2 regions of the Kocuria sp. WRN011 genome follow, and region 2 is predicted to be linked to the other one. Evidence: riboswitches for the same ligand, from Rfam matches in the RefSeq annotation. Region 2 holds a riboswitch; the other holds the start of a gene.
What was found. Region 2 has a riboswitch for S-adenosylmethionine ahead of CKW39_RS08235 (acyl-CoA dehydrogenase family protein). Riboswitches for the same ligand answer to the same signal wherever they lie in the genome.

Region 1: linked by a shared signal. The riboswitch ahead of CKW39_RS00310 (O-acetylhomoserine aminocarboxypropyltransferase/cysteine synthase family protein) and the one ahead of CKW39_RS08235 (acyl-CoA dehydrogenase family protein) in region 2 are both predicted to bind S-adenosylmethionine.

Annotation. Positions count from the first base shown of each region.
Region 1 covers NZ_NSGI01000001.1:60,975-68,185, reverse strand. The annotation lists gene CKW39_RS00320 (succinate dehydrogenase cytochrome b subunit) at 1-301, shown strand, start outside; gene CKW39_RS00315 (succinate dehydrogenase/fumarate reductase iron-sulfur subunit) at 301-996, shown strand; SAM riboswitch class I at 1,109-1,206, shown strand; gene CKW39_RS00310 (O-acetylhomoserine aminocarboxypropyltransferase/cysteine synthase family protein) at 1,268-2,662, shown strand; gene CKW39_RS00305 (CoA-binding protein) at 2,659-3,150, shown strand; gene CKW39_RS00300 (hypothetical protein) at 3,249-3,815, opposite strand; gene CKW39_RS00295 (hypothetical protein) at 3,960-5,255, shown strand; gene CKW39_RS00290 (sodium:alanine symporter family protein) at 5,380-6,882, opposite strand; partial or broken gene CKW39_RS00285 (ornithine cyclodeaminase) at 7,020-7,211, opposite strand, start outside.
Region 2 covers NZ_NSGI01000005.1:94,916-102,126, forward strand. The annotation lists gene CKW39_RS08200 (nucleobase:cation symporter-2 family protein) at 1-190, opposite strand, end outside; gene pucL (factor-independent urate hydroxylase) at 278-1,162, opposite strand; gene uraH (hydroxyisourate hydrolase) at 1,239-1,565, opposite strand; gene uraD (2-oxo-4-hydroxy-4-carboxy-5-ureidoimidazoline decarboxylase) at 1,562-2,056, opposite strand; gene CKW39_RS08220 (glutamine amidotransferase) at 2,256-2,990, shown strand; gene CKW39_RS08225 (CPBP family intramembrane glutamic endopeptidase) at 3,062-4,459, shown strand; gene CKW39_RS08230 (M18 family aminopeptidase) at 4,470-5,798, shown strand; SAM riboswitch class I at 5,851-5,942, shown strand; gene CKW39_RS08235 (acyl-CoA dehydrogenase family protein) at 6,046-7,211, shown strand, end outside.

The DNA of each region.
Region 1 (7,211 bases), on a different contig from region 2:
TGCGGATCTGACGGTCGGGGCGCGCCCGGCGGCGTCAGTGAAGCATCGCCACGGGGACGCCTACGGCAATCTGGTGGCAAGCCTGTCCCGCCCGAGCGTCGCGTTCTTCTACACCGCATCCATGGCTGCCTTGGCGGGCCACATGATTCACGGCGTGCGCACGGCCGCCATGGACGCAGGCTTCACGACCACCGAACAGCGCGCCCAATTGATCGAGGCCATGGCCAAGCTGGTGGGTGCCACTGTGGCTCTCGGAAACGTCACCATCCCCGTGGCCGTACAGGCCAAGGTGGTGCGCTGATGCTGCTGACAGTGCACGTGTGGCGGCAGGCTTCCGCCGAGGATCAGGGCACGTTCGTGGCCGTGAGCCCGGTCGAGGCTCGCGAAGACATGAGCATTCTGGACCTACTCGACGCGGTCAACGAAACCCTCACTCGCCAGGGCGATGACCCCGTCAGCTTTGACGATGGCTGCCGGGAAGGCATCTGCGGCAAGTGCGGCGTGACCGTGGACGGCGTGCCCCACGGCCCGGACAAGAACCAGGCATCATGCACGCAGTCACTGCGGGCCTACCGCGATGGGGACGAGATCTTCATCGAACCCATGCGCGCGGGCTCGTTCCCGGTCAAGAAAGATCTGTCCGTGGACAAGAAGGCTCTGCGGCGGGTGGCCAAGGAGGCCAAGTTCCCGGTGGCACTCAAGGCCCTGGGCAACGCCGGCTGCATCAGCTGTGGCGCATGCGTGGCGGCTTGCCCCAACGGTTCCGGCCAGTTGTACGTGGGCACGCTGCTCAAGGAACTCCCGCCGCTCGCCAAGACTCCGGAGGAACGGAACGAACGCTCGAGCAAGGTGCTCGACGCCGCCGAGCACGAGTTCGGCCCCTGCTCCCTTTTGGGCGATTGCATGGAGGTCTGCCCCGCCGGCCTCCCCCTCGAGAACCTCACGGAAGTCGCTCGAGAAAATCTCCGCCGGATGAACCCGGGGAAGTACGCCTAATTCACCGCGGATGCGCGGGAGGTCCCGCGCGGCGGCGTCGACGGCCGTCTCGCACCGTGGTCACCGGCGGGCCCCGGTTTGTGAACGTCGACACCCACGCGACACAATGGACTCACCATCCCGAGCGGCCGAGAGACCTGGATCGACGACGCCGCAGCAACCCGCAGCGATCGGCCTACTGCACGGTGCTACCGCCAGGACCGATGGAGTGCTGCGCGGCCCCGGGCAGTGTTCGGACGGGAGCTGTACGCGGCCGACAAGGAGGAGCCCTATGGCCGAGCACCAGTTCGGTTTCCGCACCCGTGCACTGCACGCAGGCGGCACCCCGGACGCCGAGCACGGCGCCCGTTCCGTCCCGATCTACCAGACCAGTTCGTTCGTCTTCAAAGACGCCGACGACGCCGCTAACCTCTTCGCGCTGCAGAAGTACGGCAACATCTACTCGCGCATCGGCAACCCCACCGTGGCTGCGCTGGAGGAACGGATTGCGTCCCTCGAGGGCGGTATCGGCGCGGTAGCAACGGCCTCCGGTATGGCTGCCGAGTTCATCACCTTTGCCGCGCTGTGCGGACAGGGCGATCACGTGGTGGCTTCCTCCCAGCTCTACGGCGGAACGGTCACGCAGTTGGACGTGACCCTGCGGCGCTTCGGTGTGGAGACCACCTTTGTTCCCGGCACCGATCCGGCCGACTACAAGGCGGCCATCACCGAGAACACCAAGGCCGTTTACACCGAGCTCGTGGCCAACCCGTCCGGTGAGATCGCCGATTTGGAAGGCTTGGCGGAGGTCGCCCACGAGGCAGGCCTGCCGCTGATCGTGGATGCCACACTCAACACCCCGTACCTGTGCCGTCCGTTCGAGCACGGCGCGGACATCGTGATCCACTCGATCACCAAATTCCTGGGCGGCCACGGCAACACCCTGGGCGGTGTGGTGGTCGAGTCCGGTCGTTTCAACTGGGGCAACGGCAAGTTCCCTGCAATGACCGAGCCGGTCCCCTCGTACAACAACGTGACGTGGTGGGGGAACTTCGGTGAGTACGGCTTCCTGACCAAGCTGCGTTCCGAGCAGCTGCGCGACATCGGTCCATCGCTGACCCCGCAGGCCGCGTGGAACCTGCTGCAGGGAGTGGAAACCCTCCCCCAGCGCATGGACGCCCACGTGGCGAACGCGCAAGAGGTCGTGCAGTGGCTGGCCACCGATCCGCGCATCGGCTACGTGAACTACGCGGGCCTCGAGGATCACCCGCACCACGAACGCGCAAAGAAGTACCTGCCGCAGGGCATTGGTTCCGTGTTCGCCTTCGGGGTGGCCGGCACCGATCAGCTCAGCGGACGCGAAGTGGGTGGCCGGTTCATCGAAAACCTGCAGCTGGCCTCGCACCTGGCCAACATCGGTGACGCCCGCACCCTGGTGCTGCACCCGGCGTCCACCACTCACCAGCAGCTCACCTCCGAGCAGCTGGAATCCGGCGGCGTGAAGGAAGACCTGATCCGCATTTCCGTGGGTCTCGAGGACCCCGCCGACATCCTGTGGGACCTGGACCAGGCACTGACCGCCGCGACCGGGATCAACCGCGAGGGCGACGTCGTCGAAACCGTGACGCCCGCAGCGGCCACCGCCGAACCCACGTCCGAAAAAGCTGCCGAAGGAGTCCACGCATGAGCACCGAACGCACCTGGGTGGGCCCCAGCGCCCCCGAGCGACTGAACATCCTGCGCAACACCGAGTCGATCGCGATCGTGGGCATGTCCAATAAGCCCGCGCGGGCCAGCTACTTCGTGGCCACGTATCTGCTGTCTTCGTCCCCGTACCGCGTGTACTTCGTGAACCCCGTGTTGGACGAGGTGCTGGGCCAGAAGGTCTACCCCTCGCTCGCGGACCTGCCCGAGGTCCCGGACATGGTGGACGCGTTCCGCAAGGACTCCGATCTGCCCGGTGTGGCCCAGGAGGCCGTGGACCTCGGCGCCAAGACCGTGTGGATGCAGCTGGGCTCGTGGAGCGAGGAAGCCGCGGCGATCGCCGAGAACGCCGGGCTCAACGCCGTGATGGATCGCTGCGTGAAGATCGAACACGCCCGCTTCCACGGCGGCCTGCACCTGGCCGGCTTCAACACCGGGGTGATTTCCGCCAAGCGTCAGGTGGTTGCCTGACGGTCCTTGAGCGACCAACCATTTGATCCCGCTTTACTGCAGAGTAGCCATGGTTACTTGGCAGTAAGGCGGGATCAGATGGTTCTGGACCGCGTTGCTCAACCCAGCCGCAGCACCACCGCCGCGCGTTCCCAGCCCTGGGACTCGCGAGCTGGCACCTCGTCCTCGGGGACCACGGTGTACATGCGCTCGGCGTCGGCCAGGAAGGCCTCGTTGGCCATGGACGAGACCAACGGGTCCAGCACCTCTGCCGGATCGCGCTCAACCGAAGCATCCGCGAGCAGCGGTCCCATGTACGCGACCTCATCCTGCACGGACAGCGTGGAGTGTGCGATCGGCTTGCCCCACTCGTCCACCTCGAACCGTGTGACATCACCCATGGGTGCGTCGAACATGCCGGACTCCCCCGGGAAACTCAGGCCTCGATCCAGCTCCTGAACCGCTCCGGTCATCAGGATGTCCCGGGACAGCACGTCTTTCTCCTTGACGTTGACGGCACCGCGAACCATGACAGCCTGATCCTCCGCGCAGACCAGCACCAGACCCTCCTTGGAGGGCACTTCACCGTTCCACGCCACCACATTCTGCGGTGGCACTTCGGTGCCACGCACCGCGTCCCAGCCGGCCACCCAGTCCTTGAGGTCCTCTTCCCATTGCTGCACCATGTGGTTCTCCCCTCGCCGAAAGTTTTGCACCGAGTATCTCACTCTGGGCCGTGACGCCAAGTCGCTTCTGACGGGTAGCCCTCTATCCTGGGAAGGTTCAGTGTTTCTCGCCATCTGTCCCCTAATTTGGAGGAGTTGTTTTCCGTGGATGCCAGAAAAACATTACAAGTCACTCTGGCCTTCGTCGGCCTCCTAGTCGGGGCGGGTTTCGCCACCGGTCAAGAAGTTGTCCAGTACTTCATCTCATTCGGCACGTGGGGTATTTCCGGTGCCGTGGTCTCCGGCATTCTCATGGTTGCCGCGGGTGCTGTGATCATCCAGATCGGCAGTTACTTCTTGGCAGAGGAGCACCGCGGCGTCTTCCGCTCCGTGGCACACCCCGTGGTCTCCAGATTCTTGGACATCAGCGTGACCCTGACCTTGTTCGCCATGGGATTCGTGATGCTCGCCGGCGCCGGCTCCACCTTGGAGCAGCAGTTCGGCCTTCCCGCTTGGATCGGTTCGGCCATCATGGTGGGCATCGTGATGCTCACCGGCCTGCTCAACGTCAACAAGGTCACCAACATCATTTCCGCAGTCACACCCCTGATCTTCGTGGCCGTGATCGTGGCGTTCATCTACACCATGCTGCAGCTGCCTGTGGACCTCGGTGCCATGAGTGATCTGGCCGTGCAGGCCGATTCCCCCGTGTCTCCGTGGTGGCTGTCCGCGATCAACTACACCTGTATGGCCCTGATGCTGGGTGTCTCCATGAGCCTGATGATCGGCGGCAACACCCCCAACCCCCGCGTGGCCGGTTGGGGCGGTGTCCTGGGTGGCGTGGTGTACACGATCTTGCTGGTCATGAACGCCGTGGCATTGCTGGTCAATTACGAGTCCGTGGAAGGCTCTGACATCCCCATGCTCATGCTCTTCGAGACCATGCACCCCACGGCTGCACTGGGCATGGTGATCGTGACGTTCGTGATGATCTACAACACCTGCATCAGCATGTTTTACGCGCTGGGCCGCCGCATCACCGTCAACCACCGCAAGCGATACGTCCCGGTGTTCCTGGGAACCTGCGTGGCCGGTTTCTTGGTGAGCCTCATCGGCTTCGGAACTCTCATGGCCTACGTGTACCCCGCCATTGGTTACGTGGGGATGATCATGGTGCTCGTCATGCTGGTCTGGTGGTTCCGTAGCCGCCCGAAGATCGCGAGCGAAGAAAGCCGCCGCGACCGCATGCGCGCGCTACTGACCCTGAAGGAATCTGAGGACAAGGACTTCCCCGAAGGCCACGAGAAGCGCCTCCAAGACGCCGCGAACCAATCGACCGCGGACGGTGACGCCATTACCGGCGCCATCGACGCAGAGGTCGTTCGCAGTCTCGGCAAGAAGAACGGCAAGGACCGCGGCGCAGACAAGCGCGAGACTTCCGACTCGAAGGACCCTCACTGACCCCGGTTCATCAGTCGTGGCGAAAGGCCCCTCACCACGCGTGGTGAGGGGCCTTTCGTCTGGTGCGCGGGCGGCGTCGTCGTCCTGGTCGCGAACGATTCATGACGACGACGCCGCGACGGGACTAGCCGCGCTTGGCCTCTTTCTTTTCGGCCTTCTCCTCCGCCTGAACGATCCAGTGCTCGCGGGTGGTCACGAAGTCCGTGCCGTCCCACGCGCCCAGGCCGGACAGACCGGGGATGTCACCGGAGTGGAAGACGGGTTCCACACCGGCCTTGCGCTGGTCCATGTAATTGCGCAAGACCTTGGCTGCGACCCCGGCCAACCCGACCAGGGCGATCAGGTTGATGGTGGCCATGAACGCCATGAACAGGTCCGCGAGCGACCATACGAGATCCAGAGCGGCAATGGCACCCAGGAAGACGCACGCCAACACCAGGAAGCGGTAACCCGTCATGACCGCGCGAGAACCGGTCATGAAGCGAATGTTGGACTCGCCGTAGTAGTAGTTGCCGATCACCGACGACCACGCGAAGAGGAAGATCGCGACGGTCAGGAAGTGAATGGCCCAGTCGCCCAGCTGTGCGCCCAGCGCGGTCTGAGTGAGCGAGGCACCCTGGCGCTCATCGCCGAACGTCGGGTTGGAGAGCAGGATGATGAACGCGGTGACGGAGCAGACGATCATGGTGTCGAAGTAGACGCCCAGGGACTGCACGAAACCCTGCTTGGCCGGGTGGGACACGGAAGCGGTGGCGCCGGCGTTGGGCGAGGAACCCATACCGGCCTCGTTGGAGAACAGGCCGCGCTTCATGCCCTGGATCAGCACACCGATCAGGCTGCCGGTCACGAACTCACGGATACCGAAGGCACCTTCCACGATCATGAGGAACATGGCGGGGACCTCAGTGATGTTCAGGGCAACAATCAGCAGTCCCAGAATCAGGTACAGGACGGCCATGACGGGAACCACGATCTGAGTCACGCTGGAGATCGAGCGAATACCGCCGAAAATGACGGCTGCGGTGATGGCCACCAGGGCCAGGCCGATCACAATGCGGATCCACATGTTCTGGCTGTCGGCCATGTCCAGGTTGAACGAGCCGCTGACCGCGTCCACGATCGAGTTGGACTGCACAGAGTTGAACACGAAGCCGTAAGTGATGGTGATGGTGACCGCGAAGATCAAACCCATCCAACGCTTCTTGAGTCCTCGCTCCATGTAGTAGGCAGGGCCGCCCACATAGCCGTCCCGGGACTTGATCTTGTAGAGCTGGCCCAGGGTTGATTCCACGAACGCACTGGCCGCGCCAATGGCCGCGATGGTCCACATCCAGAAAACGGCGCCCGGGCCACCCAGGCTGATGGCGATAGCTACACCGGCAATGTTGCCGGTGCCCACGCGGGCAGCTGCGGAAACTGTGAACGCGCGGAAGGATGAAATGCCCTTCTTACCGTCCTCAGCGTCACCGGGCGAGTCGGTGAGAACCCGGAACATTTCGGGAAGTCCGCGCAACTGGATCACGCCGGTGCGAACGGTCAGGTAGAGACCCACACCAATGAGAATCGCGAAGACGACGTACCAGACGTACTCGCCCACCGTTCCGACAAGTTCTGTTAATGCATCCATGAATATCCCCGGACTTCTCCCTCGGAACAGTCCCGCTCACCGCTGCCTTCGGGCGAGCGGGACTGGGTGCCTAATGTGCGCTGTTGCACTGATTTAGGTCACAGTAGCGGAAACTACCGCCGGGGTGTGAGCGCGGCTCAGCCCACGGGCTTGAGCGAGTTCACCAGTGAGAACAGGTCCTTGGGATCTTCAGGCTCGGCCACCAGGTCGATGTAGGTCTGCAGTTCCGTACCGTTGGTGGAATCACGCAGGCAGCGCAGTGCGGAGAAGTCCGCAATGGCGAATCCCACGGAGTCGAAGATGGTGATCTCTTCCTCCGAGGTACGGCC
Region 2 (7,211 bases):
ACAGACAGCAAGCGACCAGGAGCGCTTGCTCATTGGTGGACAGACCGGCTGCGCCACCCACGATCAACGGCGGAGCGATGATGCCGCCGTACATGGTCAGAACGTGCTGGAATCCGTAGCCTAAGCTCGGACCCGCGCCGAGGTACTCGTCCTCGGGCCGCTTGACCTCGGTCGTAGCGGTTTGTGACATTGGGAAGCCTTCCTAGGAATGAATGAGCTGGTGTGTCCCCGCCTCGGCCTCAAGAGGCGGGGACACATCGGCGGTAGAGCAGATGGCTCAGCAGAAGCCGGTGATGCCCATCCAGGCGTGCTCGTCCTCAGCAGCGTCCTTGCGCTGCACGGTGGCCTCGATCAGGCCGAAGGGACGGTCAGCGGCGTAGTGGGTTTCGTTGTTGTTGCCCAGATCGCAGAAACTCAAGTCGTAGACGAAGTGGTGCTTGTTGGGGCATGAGAACTTGATCTCGTCGATCTCCGGGTGAGCCTCGATCACGGCCTTGCCCATGAGGTACAGGGTCTCCTGCAGCGCACGGGAGTAGTGGTCGGTGAACTTCGTGAGGATGATGTTCTTGACGCTGTCGTACACGGCGTCGAAGTCGACATCGGTGGTGTTGTAACGCCAGCGGGTCGCCACGTCCGTGGACATGATGCGGTCCGTGGTTTCCTTCAGGGTCGTGTACTGGTCCTTGGGGTAACCCTCGAAACCGGACTCGGTGGACTTCAGGATGGTGAGGTCCTTGAAGCCGGAGATCACGGTCTTCTTGGCACCGCCCGTGACGAGCACGGAAGTGCGGACTTCCTGCTTGTTCTGGACAAAGCAGTGGTCGTTGTCGTTGATGCGGTCCCAGCGGTACTCGTCCGCTGCCCAACGACCACCGGAAATCCAGTCGAACTCGCTCGTGAAGTGATCGGAGAGCTTGAGAATCAGGTCCTCCGGGGACTTGATGTCGTACTTCTGGGCGAACGCGAACACGGTGTTCTTCTGCGTGTCGGTGGGGACACAGTGGGCGTTGTCGCCCTTGGTGTGCACCTCGGTCAGGTCACCGCGCAACTGGGACGTGACGACCAGGTCGCGAATGATGTGACGGTCGTTGTCACGGTTGATGCGCACCACGTGGTTCTGCGCCTTGCCGTACTGATTCTTTCCGAGAACTACTTCGGTCATGTTCATCTACTCCTGTGTAGAAAATTGGTGTGCTGTCTGAGTGGATCGGCAATCGTCGACTGGGTCGGCTCCTGGGTCAACTGCCGCGGTATGTGGAATACGCAAACGGGCTCAGCAGCAAGGGCACGTGGTAGTGGCCCTGCTCCTGTCGCACCGAGAAATCCACTGAGACGAACGGGTAGAACGTCTCAAGCTCGCGACCGGCAAAGTACGGCTCGGTTGCGAAAATGATCCGGTAATGGCCGGACTCCAGGGTCTCTGGGCCGAGCTCGGTGACTCGGCCGTCCTCGTTGGTGGTGGCGGTGCCAAGTTCTTGGCCCTCACCGGTGAGGAGCGTGACGTCGATTCCTTGGGCTGGGCAGCCGTGCACGGAATCAAGGACGTGTGCGGAAATGAAGCTCATGACAGGATCCCTTCGATGCGGAGGAGTGCAATCTGACGAAGTTGATCGGCAACTTCGGTGCGCTCGTCCTCCGGGGTGTTCTGCAGGCGGCGCTGCAGCTCTGACAAAATTTCGGGCAATGAACGGCCGGCGGCGCGGATCAGGAACACCTGGCCGAAGCGCTCCTCGTACTCGGCGTTACCTCGGGCGAGCTCGGCCTTGATGTCCTCGGTGGACTCACCCAGTCCGGCCTGCTCGGTGCGGGAGAGATCGGCTTCCTTGGACTCCCCGGCGGCGCGCTCGCCGATCTTGGGGTGGTGCGACAAAGCCTGATCGACCTCTGCGTCCGTGAAAGGGTTGGCCGCGTCGCGTGCGGCGGCCAGTGCGTCGTCGGTGCTTTCGTACGGACGACCGTCCACGATCTCTTCGATCCAGCGTTGGATGTCCAGAGCGGGGCGTACGGTTTCCACCGCCGACTGTCGATCCGTTTCGTTGAACTCGCTGAGCGTCATTGCTTCCCTTACTTTTTCGCTATGTGAAATCTAAATTCCATATAAAGATAGTGAACTGGATCACAGGACTGAAGTCAAGAGGGTTGGGCCGGAGTTTTCAGAACCGAAATCAAGTGTCACCCCGCTGTAACGCGTGACGTGGTGTGACGCACATCGTGACGCGCACGGCGGGTGCTGAAACGGTGCCTACGATGAGGTCATGAAACCGTTTGTACTGCTGGCCACCCGGCCCGAAGACGATGTGGCACTGGAGGAATACGACGCCGTACGGCGTTTCGGTGGCTTGCAGGAGTCTCAGCTCGAACACCTGCGTTTGGAGAAGGGGCCCGTTCCGCAACTGGACCTGGAGCGTTACAGCGGAATCATCGTGGGCGGTTCGCCCTTCAATTCCTCCGACCCCGCGGAGGAGAAGTCGTCCACCCAGCACCGCGCCGAGAAGTGGATCAGCACGCTTCTGGACGAGGTCGTGGCTCGAGACTTCCCGTTCCTGGGTGCTTGCTACGGCGTGGGCACGCTGGGGATCCACCAGGGTGCTGTGGTGGATCGCACCCGCAGTGAAGAGGTGGGGCCGATCACCGTTACGGTCACCGACGAGGGTGCCAAGGACCCGCTGTTGTCCCAACTGCCGGGGGAGTTCACCGCGTACGTGGGGCACAAGGAAGGCACCCGGTCCCTGCCCGCCAGCGCCGTGCTGCTGGCCAGCGGCACGGTGTGCGAGGTCCAGATGTACCGGGTCAAGCAGAACCTCTACGCAACGCAGTTCCACCCGGAACTCGACCCGGGCGGCCTGATCAACCGCGTGATTGCATACAAGGATTTGGGGTACTTCCGTCCCGGAGACACCCATACCGTGATCGACCGCGTGAAGGACGGGCCCGAAGTGGACCAGCCCAAGAAGATCCTGGCCGCATTCGTCGACCGCTATGCGGTGTAAGGCAGCGCGGCCCGCGGTACACGCCCTCCACAATGACCGCACCGGGGTCCAGTGACCGATAGCGTGGAGTCATGAGCCAGCATCCCGCGCCTTGGAGCAAGCCGCCAGCACCGAACTCGAGCCCGGCCCCACGGCCCGGCGAGGTGAGAGGCGCGGGTGGGGGAGCGGCGTCGTCGACCATGAACGGCGGTCGTGTCCCGGCGCCTGTACCGGCCACCGGACCGTCCCAGGTGCCGCCGGAGCAGCTACGCACGCTGGCGTATCACCTGTTAGGATTCGCCGACCGCAACCACGAATGGTGGAAGCCCCTGGTCGAGGGCGCGATTCTGTTCTTCTTGTTCCTCGTTCTGTCGGTGTTGTTCGCCATCCCGGTCATCTTGTTCATGGACAACCCCATGGGCCTGGACAACGTGGCCACCATGGACCAGCTGGATCCGCTCATCTTCTTCTTCCTGTTCGGTTCCGTCGCGCTCCTGGCACCGGCGGCGTACCTTGCCCGAAAAATCATGGGGCCGCGGCCATTGGGGCTGCTCCATTCTGTGACTGGGCGGCTGCGCTGGAAGTGGATGCTCCAGTGCGGGCTCGCGGCGTTGGCCATTTTCGTGGTGATCAACGGCTTGTCCATCCTGCTCGACCTGATGACCGGCGGCGAGGCGATCGAGTTCACCGTGGCACCCCAGTGGGGATGGTTGCTGCTCATGGTGGTGCTGCTGGTGCCCATCCAGTGTTTCGCGGAGGAACTGGTCTTCCGTGGCTATCTGATGCAGACGGTGGGCCGTTGGTTGAAGCACCCGGCCTGGGCGATTCTTCTGCCGGTCCCGCTGTTCGTCGCCGGGCACCTCTATGACGTGTGGGGACAGGCCTCCATTGCCGTCATGGCGATCACCATGGGCGTGATCACGTGGCGCACCGGCGGGCTGGAAGCGGCGGTCGCCCTGCACGTGGTCAACAACTGCACGGTCACGCTCATGGCCATCGTTGGATTGGCGGACCTGAGTGATACCAGCGGCGGGCCCATCGACGTCCTCTTCACGCTGGCTGTCAACGGGGTCTTCCTCCTGGTCGTGTTCCGGATGGCCCGTAAGACTCGAATTGCTACGTCTCGCACCATCATCCTGCCGCCCCCGCCGCGGTTGCCGGCGTTGGCGCAGCGGCCCCGCACGGTCAGCCAGGTGGGTTCCGAGCTCGCGGCGTTCGTGGTGGATCCCCGCACCCAGAACTACCTCTCCCTGCCCGAGCAGTACGGTCCCTACACCGTTCGGGATGGTCAGGGGCGCCCGGTGGGTTTGTTGGACGTGCGTAGGACGTCGGGTCCGCAGTCACCGAACGGACAATCCGGGAACGGTCCTTGGCCGAACGGCCCGTCACAGGGTGGCGATCCGCGGGACCGCCAGCTCGCGGGTGCGCAGCCGCCGAACCGGGGCTCCCACGGTGGCGACTCGGCTACCAACCAGGACCGCACTCCCTAGACTGTCCTGCATGGCCCATCACAGCGTTTCTGACTTGGATTCCCACCGCGCCCCGTTCGGCTACGCCCGCGCCCTGGGCGATTACGTCATGGCCTCGCCCAGCTCGTACCACGCGGTCGCGGCCGCGGCGGAGCTACTGCGCGGGGCGGGATTCACGGAACTGAGCGAATCCGAGGCGTGGAGCGACGTCGGCGGGCGGCACTTCACGATTCGCGACGGCGCTCTGATCGCCTGGGTGGCCCCGCGCGACTATCGTGCGGGCGCCGGGGCTCGCATCCTGGGTGCGCACACGGATTCGCCAGGGTTCAAGCTGAAGCCCAAGCCCACCACGGTCTCCAACGGCTGGTACCAGGCTGGTGTTGAGGTGTACGGCGGCGTGCTGCTGAACTCGTGGCTGGACCGGGACCTGCGTCTTGCCGGACGGATCGTGGTGCGCGGTGAGAACGGCGAGCTCACGCAGCACCTGTGCGCCACGGAGGCGGTCGCCCGGATCCCGCAGTTGGCCATCCACCTGGACCGCGGCGCCAACGAAGGGCTCAAACTCGACAAGCAGCAGCACGTGCAGCCCATTTGGGGGACCGGTTCGGCTCAGGACGCTGACGTGCTGGGCCTGCTCGCCGACATGGCCGAGGCGTCGGTGGCTCCGGAGGACATCGTGGGATTCGACGTGGTGCTCGCGGACACACAGAAGCCCGAACTGATCGGTCAGCGGCGGCAGCTGCTCGCGAGCGGGCGGCTGGACAACCTGTCCTCCGTGTACGCGGGAATGCACGCGTTGGTCGAGCATGCCGAGGACCTGGAATCCGCGTCGCAGATGTCCGTGCTGGCCGCGTTCGACCACGAAGAGGTCGGCTCCGCCACGCGCTCCGGTGCGGCGGGTCCGTTCCTGGAAGACGTGCTCGCGCGGATCAGCGCGGCGCAGGGTGAATCGCAAGATGATTACCGACGTTCCCTGTCCGAATCGGTGTGTTTGTCGGCTGACGCCGGTCACCTGGTCCACCCCAACTACCGCGGTCACCACGACCCCGTGAACACTCCCGAGCCCGGTGCGGGTCCATTGCTCAAGATCAACGCCAACCAGCGTTACACCACGGATGCCGTGGGTGCCGGTTTGTGGGCGGACGCGTGCGAGCGTGCGGGCGTGAGCTATCAGGAGTTCGTCTCCAACAACAACGTGCCGTGCGGTTCGACCATCGGCCCCATCACGGCCACCCGCCTGGGTATGCGCACCCTGGACGTGGGCGTGGGACTGTTGTCGATGCACTCCGCCCGCGAACTCGCCCACGTGGACGACCTGCACGCGCTGTCCCGAGTGACCGGGGCGTTCTGGCGGTCATAAACCGTCACGCGCGTTGACAGTCACCTTGGGTGCGTGATGCTCTGAATCCGTAACGCCATCAAGAGCGGCCGAGAGACGTGGCTCGTCAACGCCGCAGCAACCACCCGGATACCGGGACGGTGCTTCCGCCACGACCGATGGACAGCTTTTCAGCTCCTGCGGTTCGCGCGGTCATGCCCGTGCACGCGCTGTGCTCCTCTCGGTCGGGTGCGTGCACCGCGACTGAACGCGAGGGACTACCGAGAACATGAGCAGCGACACCGGGATCAAGGAACAGTTCGACACCGCAACCCTTTACGGGGATCCGCAGCGATCCCTGAGCACCCGCGAACTCTTCGAGGTGTTCCAGCCGGTCTTTGATCGCGTTGCCGACGGTGCCGTAGAGCGCGAACAGCAGCGGATTCTCCCGTTCGAGCAGTTCGCGTGGCTCAATGAACACCGCTTCGGAGCGCTCACGGTGCCGCGCTCGCGGGGTGGTTACGGCGCGTCGCTGGAACAGGTGGCGGAGCTGCTGATCGTCCTGGCCGCTTCCGACTCCAACGTGGCGCACGTCTACCGTTCGCACCTGGGATTCATCGCGAGCCTCAGCTCCGATGAATCCGACGTCTGGTTCCCTCGGATCGCCGCCGGTGAGACCGTGGGTAATGCCGCGACCGAGCGCTCCGGTGCAGCTCTGGGCACCGCGGCCACCACGCTCACCCAGACCGCGGGCGGTGACTGGGAGCTCAACGGCACTAAGTACTACTCCACCGGTTCCATCTTCTCCGACTGGATCCAGGTCACCGCCCAGATCCCCGGGCAGGAGGCGCGCTCGCACGCGCTGGTGAAGAGCTCGTGGGACGGCATCGAGCTGATCGACGACTGGGACGGCTTCGGCCAGCAACTCACCGGAACCGGCACCACGCACTTCCGCGGGGTCAAGGTTCCGGCAGCCAACGTGCGCAATCGCGACGGCCGCGCGACCCAGGAGACCGCTGTCTTCCAGCTCGTGCTCTTGGCCGTCGAGGCGGGGATCGCCAAGGCCGCAATCGACGAGGGCGTGCACCTGGTGCGGTCACGCACCCGCGGTTTCAATACCGGTACGGGCTCGGTCGCTCGCGAGGATCCGCAGGTGCTGCAGCGCGTGGGAGAGCTCAGCGCCAAGGCTGCCGCGGCACGGGCGATCGTTCTTCAGGCGGCCCGCGAGCTCGACGCCGCCATCGGCGTTCTCGGCGGAGACCCCCTTCTCGACAACCCCCAGGAGTTGACCAACGCGTGCGAACTGCCCGTGGCACACGCCCAGGTGGTTGTTCCGGAACTCGTGCGCGATGTGACCGACGGGATCTTCGACCTGCTCGGTGCCTCCGCCGTGGGCAAGTCCAAGTCCCTCGACCGCTTCTGGCGCAACGCCCGCACCGTGGCGACCCACAACCC